Regions from separate parts of the Alkalihalobacillus sp. NPDC127517 genome, predicted to be linked through region 1. Evidence: a T-box and tRNA genes for the amino acid it is inferred to sense, from the RefSeq annotation. Region 1 holds a T-box; the other holds one or more tRNA genes.
What was found. The T-box of region 1 lies ahead of alaS (alanine--tRNA ligase). A T-box ahead of a tRNA ligase gene usually reads a tRNA of that ligase, here a tRNA-Ala.
Positions count from the first base shown of each region.

Region 2: it has a tRNA-Ala gene. The T-box ahead of alaS (alanine--tRNA ligase) is inferred to sense a tRNA for this amino acid. The anticodon was not compared.

Region 1 is NZ_JBNNQX010000009.1:160,777-164,175, reverse strand. Features, by position in the region: gene alaS (alanine--tRNA ligase) at 1-1,437, opposite strand, end outside; T-box leader at 1,499-1,703, opposite strand; gene ACQKKO_RS13990 (AI-2E family transporter) at 1,747-2,814, opposite strand; gene ACQKKO_RS13985 (DUF3918 family protein) at 2,871-3,059, opposite strand; gene ACQKKO_RS13980 (YrzR-like zinc ribbon domain) at 3,077-3,265, opposite strand; gene ACQKKO_RS13975 (PRC-barrel domain-containing protein) at 3,280-3,399, opposite strand, start outside.
Region 2 is NZ_JBNNQX010000004.1:203,101-206,499, reverse strand. Features, by position in the region: gene comGA (competence type IV pilus ATPase ComGA) at 1-313, shown strand, start outside; gene comGB (competence type IV pilus assembly protein ComGB) at 304-1,350, shown strand; tRNA gene ACQKKO_RS06935 (tRNA-Ala) at 1,524-1,596, shown strand; tRNA gene ACQKKO_RS06930 (tRNA-Ser) at 1,615-1,707, shown strand; tRNA gene ACQKKO_RS06925 (tRNA-Met) at 1,729-1,802, shown strand; tRNA gene ACQKKO_RS06920 (tRNA-Gln) at 1,818-1,892, shown strand; tRNA gene ACQKKO_RS06915 (tRNA-Gly) at 1,897-1,968, shown strand; tRNA gene ACQKKO_RS06910 (tRNA-Gly) at 2,012-2,082, shown strand; tRNA gene ACQKKO_RS06905 (tRNA-Ile) at 2,095-2,168, shown strand; tRNA gene ACQKKO_RS06900 (tRNA-Ser) at 2,211-2,301, shown strand; tRNA gene ACQKKO_RS06895 (tRNA-Leu) at 2,321-2,402, shown strand; gene ACQKKO_RS06890 (carbon starvation CstA family protein) at 2,561-3,399, opposite strand, start outside.

The DNA of each region.
Region 1 (3,399 bases):
CTCCTGATTCACGATTAGTGCTTGAATCGTTGCTTCTACTCTGAGTGTTTCATACCCTACAAACTCACTTGGCTCTGTAATCTTGCTTAACAGGTCACTCTGAACATTCATTGAACCAGTGTCTTGTCTTGCTGCACGAGCACGTTCACGTTGTTTGTTCATCTCTTCTTCAAACCCAGGTCGGTCAATAGCAAGTCCTGCTTCTTCTACATATTCCTCTGTTAAGTCGACGGGGAATCCGTACGTGTCATACAGGCGGAACACATCTTCACCAATCACGATCCCTTTTGAAGCAGCTTTTGTTTCAGCCACAATTTTATCAAGAATCGTAAGTCCCTCACTCAACGTTTCATGGAAACGCTCTTCCTCCGTCCGAATTACACGTTGGATGAAATCAGCTTTTTCATTCACATCTGGGTAGAAGTCCTTCATGATCTCCCCAACAACTGGTACCAGTTCATACATAAATGGACGTTCAATTTGAATCTGTTTAGCAAAACGAACGGCTCTACGTAGAAGTCTTCTTAGAACATAACCGCGGCCCTCGTTTGATGGCAGGGCTCCGTCTCCTATTGCAAAGGCAACTGTACGAATGTGGTCAGCAATCACTTTAAACGCAACATCTGTTTCCACACGGTCTGTATAGTTTACTGATGTTAGTTTTTCAACAGACTTAATGATCGGCATAAACAGATCTGTTTCAAAGTTTGTTGGTACATTTTGAATAACCGATACCATACGCTCAAGACCCATACCTGTATCGATGTTTTTCTTTGGAAGCGGTGTGTAAGAGCCATCTGGATTATGGTTAAATTGAGAGAATACCAAGTTCCAAATCTCTAGATAACGATCGTTTTCTCCACCCGGATAAAGCTCTGGATCTTTAGGATCATCCCCGTATTCAGGCCCTCTGTCAAAAAAGATCTCAGAGTTTGGTCCACTTGGTCCTTCACCAATATCCCAGAAGTTTCCCTCAAGGCGGATGATTCGTTCAGTTGGAATTCCAATTTCCGTTATCCATAGATCGTAGGCTTCATCATCTTCAGGGTGGATCGTAACAGATAACTTCTCAGGATCAAATCCAATCCACTTCTCGCTTGTAAGAAATTCCCACGCCCATACAATCGCTTCTTTTTTAAAATAGTCACCAATCGAGAAGTTTCCTAACATCTCAAAAAACGTATGGTGTCTAGCTGTTTTCCCTACATTCTCAATATCATTCGTACGAATTGATTTTTGAGCATTTGTGATACGAGGATTGTTTGGAATCACACTTCCATCAAAATATTTCTTAAGTGTGGCCACTCCACTATTAATCCAAAGTAAGGTAGGATCTTCAAAAGGAACAAGAGGTGCACTCGGCTCTACATCGTGCCCTTTTTCCTTAAAGAAATCCAAGAACATCTGCCTTACTTCAGCAGAGGTTAAATGTTTCATCGTCTACTCATCTCCTTTACAAATTAACCATTCCAACATAACAAAAAAACTCCTCCCTAATAGAAGGGACGAGATTATCACGCGGTACCACCCTAGTTATGAATCAAAACAATTCATCGCTTAAGTACCTTAACGCGGCAAACGGCAGTTGTTTAGCAACTGCACTCCGGAATAGCGTTCTTCGACCCTTCGTTAAACCTCTCACAGCCAAAGGAGGTTCTCTCTTAAAACGGACTGTCGCTTACTTGTTCCATCAATGTTTTGGTTATAGGCTTGTCATAGTCATTATAAAAATCATTTTTCTAAAAGTCAATCATTCTGAAAGTGTTGACGCACGTGGAATAACGTCACTTTTAACACAGCTAGAAACGGAACTGCAAGAAGAAGGCCAATGATTCCTCCGAGTTCCACCCCTACAAGGAGAGCCACAATAATAAACAAGGGGTGAAGGTGTAAGGTCTTTCCTACTATGAGTGGAGAAAGTACATTTCCTTCAATCTGCTGAATGACAGCAAGTATAATTAAAGTATACAATGCTTTGTCCCAGGAAATGAGTAGAGCAGCAATTAATGCAGGTACCATTCCAATGATTGCACCAAAGTATGGAATGATATTTGTTGCCCCTATAAACAGTCCGAGTAAAACAGAGTAAGGTACGCCAACAAGCCATAATCCTATGATTGATAATGTCGCAACTCCTGCTGCTACGAGCATTTGTCCTCTTATGTAGCTACCAAAAGTGTGGTCGACATCTCGGCCATATAATGTAAGTGGTTTTCTCCATTTAACAGGCGTTAGATACCAAACTGACTTTTTAAGTAAGGAAACATCCTTTAAAAAGTAAAAAACTAAAAATGGAATGACTACCAGAGATGGAATTGATTTGAGTCCAGCCAATAAGCCAATTTCAAGTCGATCCAACCACTTTTCTGATGCAATAATTAGTTCGTCAGACCAATCGTCTAAATGCTCTCTTAAAAAAAGTGGCATTCGTTCAACGGAATCCTCCCATGAATGCACAAGATCCATTACACGCTCTACTTGACTTGGTAACACCTGCATGACTTCCTGCACTTGGCGAATAAAGACAGGCACTCCATATATTATAGCTAAAGCTAAACTGCCTAAGAATAACCCAAATACAAGTAATATCGCAGCAATCCGAGGAAGTCTCCACTGATGAAGTCCCTCTATAAGTGGATGCAGTATGTATGCAAACAGACCTGCCAGAAGTAGAGGTGTGATGATCTTTAAAACCACATGTAAGATAGGCAATATAAAGGGCCATAACACAAAGAATGCATACAGAATGAGGAGCCAAATAAATAGATGAAGTGCTCGAAAGATAAATGAAAAAGATTGTTTTTTCTCCCTCAATTTTCTCCTCCTTATATAAAGAGAGCCGGAACAAAAGCTTGTCCCGGCAAGTCCATTTAACGAAATGCTTTCATGACTTTTTTTCTCGTTTTTTTCCATTGTTTTTTCGAAATGAGTGGTTCTGAGGTAAACTTTTCTATCTTGTGAAGCCACTCGTCACGCATTGACGTAGACTTAGCTTGATTCATTGAATAGATTGCCGCACCTAACCCCACTAATAATAATGGTTTCATCGTTCGACGCATTCACTCATCTCCTCGGTTTACTTTTCCATCCGAAGCTGTTCGTCTTCAAATAAGTCATCCAACGAGCTTAACGAACCATCCTCCTCCACTTGATGAAGAGATAGTCTGCCTTGAACGATACTCATTTCAACAAAGCAGCTCCAGCAGTAGTATTGATTTGTTCCGATCTTTCCTATATCTATACTTCGACAATTTGGGCAGCGCATTGCGGGGGCCTCCTTTAATTAGAGAGGATGGCTCGCTCCTTACCTACAATTAAATGCTGACCCCGGTACATCTTTTGTCCAGTAGTCAAATCGGCAAGCAAACCGTCCGTCACTTTATACCCCACAATCGTGCC
Region 2 (3,399 bases), on a different contig from region 1:
AACGGGGCATCTTGTGATTGCAAGTATTCATACAACAGATGCGTATCAGGCTGTGTTGCGTTTTCAGGAATACGGGTTGTCAAAAATGGAACTAGCAGAAGTATGCCAAGCAATGGTTGCTCAAAGGCTGGTTGGTACAGTTTGGAGTCACCAGCGTGCTCTTTATGAGATCCTTGATGGCGATTTGTTAACGAAGGCTGTATTAACAGGTACACGTCCAGCCTACTATCAACTTATCCATGCAGCTAGGAAAGCCTGGGCATTGGGGTTTATTTCTAGTGCAATGGTTAAACGAATGGAGGAATGGACCTGATTATATTACGAAAAAAACGTAATCAATTGGAACAAGCTAAACGTTTGATTCGAATAGGAAATTTGCTGGAGCAAGGGTATTCGATGGATGCAGCCCTTTCATTTATCGCCTTACATGGGAATGAGTCTGTTCAAGCTCAACTTGAACAAATACAATCTGACTTACACAGCGGTGCACGCATTCATGAAGCATTTGAACACTTGAATCTACCTGCTGATATCCTTTCGTTTATTTATTTTTATGAAGAGCAGGGCGAAGTGGCTAAAGGGCTAATCCAGGCAGGAATCGTATTTGAGGGGAGAGAGAAAACAAGAGTTCAAATTCAAAAGCTATTACGCTACCCACTTGTTTTAGGCTGGGCTGGCGTTATGGTTTTAATCATCGTTCAACAGTTTATCGTTCCACACTTTCAGAATTTGTTTGTCTCAATGAACAGCAATCCTCCAGCTTTAACCGCGTTTTTCTTCAGGTTCTTAGAAAATCTTCCCTTCATTGCTTCTGTTTTCTTTATCATTCTTTTCTCTCTTTATATGTACTATCGTATAAAGATTAAGCCCATCCCACCGCATTTAAAGATCAATAAGCTATTACAGTTAAAGTTAACGCGACGGGTGACCCGCAGAATCATTACTTACTATTTTTCTTTGCAATTTGGGAGACTTCTTGGAGGAGGGATGTCGATACAGCATGCATTGTCTATCTTCGAGAATCAGACGTATCTCCCTTTTTTTCAACACGAGGCTCATCAAATGAAAAGGGAACTACAGCAAGGAGAGTCGCTCAGCCAGATGCTCTTAAATCGTCATTACTTTCTTAAAGATCTTTCATTTGTTGTGGAGAATGGAAATCGTACAGGCTACCTAGCGTCTGATTTACAAAATTACAGTGAGTTACTCTTTATAGATCTTGAAGAATCGTTAAGGAAGGGACTGGCACTTCTACAGCCTGTATTCTTCATTGGTATGGGCGGATTTATCTTTGTTGTGTTTTTATCCGTTATGCTTCCCATGTTTGAAATGATCGGAGCTTTGCGGTAATATAAGGGGAGAAAACAAGCCTTTTCTCCCTTTCAAAAAAAATATTTAAACTTTTTTTGAAAAAGGGTTGCGCAAATCAAAGGTACCGTGTTATATTATTAAACGTCGCCGATAGTTATTCGGAACGACAGCGAAACACTAACGAAATACATAGCAAGTCACATGACTAACGAGGGGCCTTAGCTCAGCTGGGAGAGCGCCTGCCTTGCACGCAGGAGGTCAGCGGTTCGATCCCGCTAGGCTCCACTTTCATTGTTTTTTCTCGGAGGAATACCCAAGTCTGGCTGAAGGGATCGGTCTTGAAAACCGACAGGCGGGTCAAACCGCGCGGGGGTTCGAATCCCTCTTCCTCCTCCATTTTTATTAACTTTATAACGTCGCGGGGTGGAGCAGTCTGGTAGCTCGTCGGGCTCATAACCCGAAGGTCGAAGGTTCAAATCCTTCCCCCGCAATTACCTTTTGTTTGATGGGCTATAGCCAAGCGGTAAGGCAACGGATTTTGATTCCGTCATTCCCTGGTTCGATCCCAGGTAGCCCAGCCATTTTGCGGAAGTAGTTCAGTGGTAGAACACCACCTTGCCAAGGTGGGGGTCGCGAGTTCGAATCTCGTCTTCCGCTTCGCTGTACTATGTATGCGAATGAATTGGCTGTATGTGAATATGCGGGTGTAGTTTAGTGGTAAAACCTCAGCCTTCCAAGCTGATGATGTGAGTTCGATTCTCATCACCCGCTTTTCTAGAGTATGGGCCTGTAGCTCAGCTGGTTAGAGCGCACGCCTGATAAGCGTGAGGTCGGTGGTTCGAGTCCACTCAGGCCCATCATACTCTTCATTAAGATAAGAGCTATGCTTTTTGACTCTTGGAGAAGTACCCAAGTGGCTGAAGGGGCGCCCCTGCTAAGGGTGTAGGTCGTGTAAGCGGCGCGAGGGTTCAAATCCCTCCTTCTCCGCCATTTTGAAGAAATTAAATACGCGGGTGTGGCGGAATTGGCAGACGCGCTAGATTTAGGATCTAGTGTCTTATGACGTGGGGGTTCAAGTCCCTTCACCCGCATTGCTGAAAGAGCCTTGATTTTATCAACTAAAATCAAGGCTCTTTTTCTGTCTATTTAATTGTAGTGAGCTGAGACTATAATAGAGGCTTCTATCATAAAAAAGGGACCGTATCTACTTGAGTTACGGTCCTTTAAAAGAAATCTTATGAAAAACAAATTAAGCTGAATCTTTCTTCCAATACGAGACATCAATCTCTAGAGGGAGATTATTTGCTCGTGCCTTTTTAGCTGCTCGGAAGAATAAAGTGATAAGAATAGCTGCACCAACAAGCCCTCCTATCCAAGAGGCTGTCATAGGGAGCCTGAATCCAATTTGAGCATTTAAGATATACGTAATAACCATGACAAGCATAAAACTTCCTGGAACAAGAGAGATCCAGTAGTTCTTTCTGGCAATATACAAATACATTGCACCTACAAATAAAGCAATCACGGCGGTGGCTTGATTGGCCCAGCTAAAATAACGCCACAAAATATTAAAGTCGATTTGTGTGAGTCCTACTGAGATTAAAAAGAGAGGAACCGCAATAAGAAAACGTTTTGAAATCTTACGTTGGGCAACATTTAAGTACTCGGCTATAATCATGCGTGCGCTTCGAAATGCTGTGTCACCAGATGTGATGGGTAATACAACAACACCTAAAACAGCAATTGTTCCTCCGATTGCTCCTAACATCAGAGTAGAGACCTCGTTAACAATAGCTCCAGGCCCACCAGCAGCAAGCATTTCATTTAAACCTCCGTACCCATTTACTAAGCTCATGGCTGCCGCAGCCCAAATCATGGCAATGATCCCTTCTGCAATCATCATGCCATAAAAGATCTTCCGGCCTTGCTTTTCTCGTTTTGTTGTCCTTGAGATAATAGGTGTTTGTGTGGCATGGAATCCTGATAATGCACCACAGGTAATCGTGAAAAAGATTAAAGGCATAACAGGTAAGTTGTCAGGGTGAAAATTTGTAAACGACAGCTCAGGAATCGGAGCACCTTTTACAA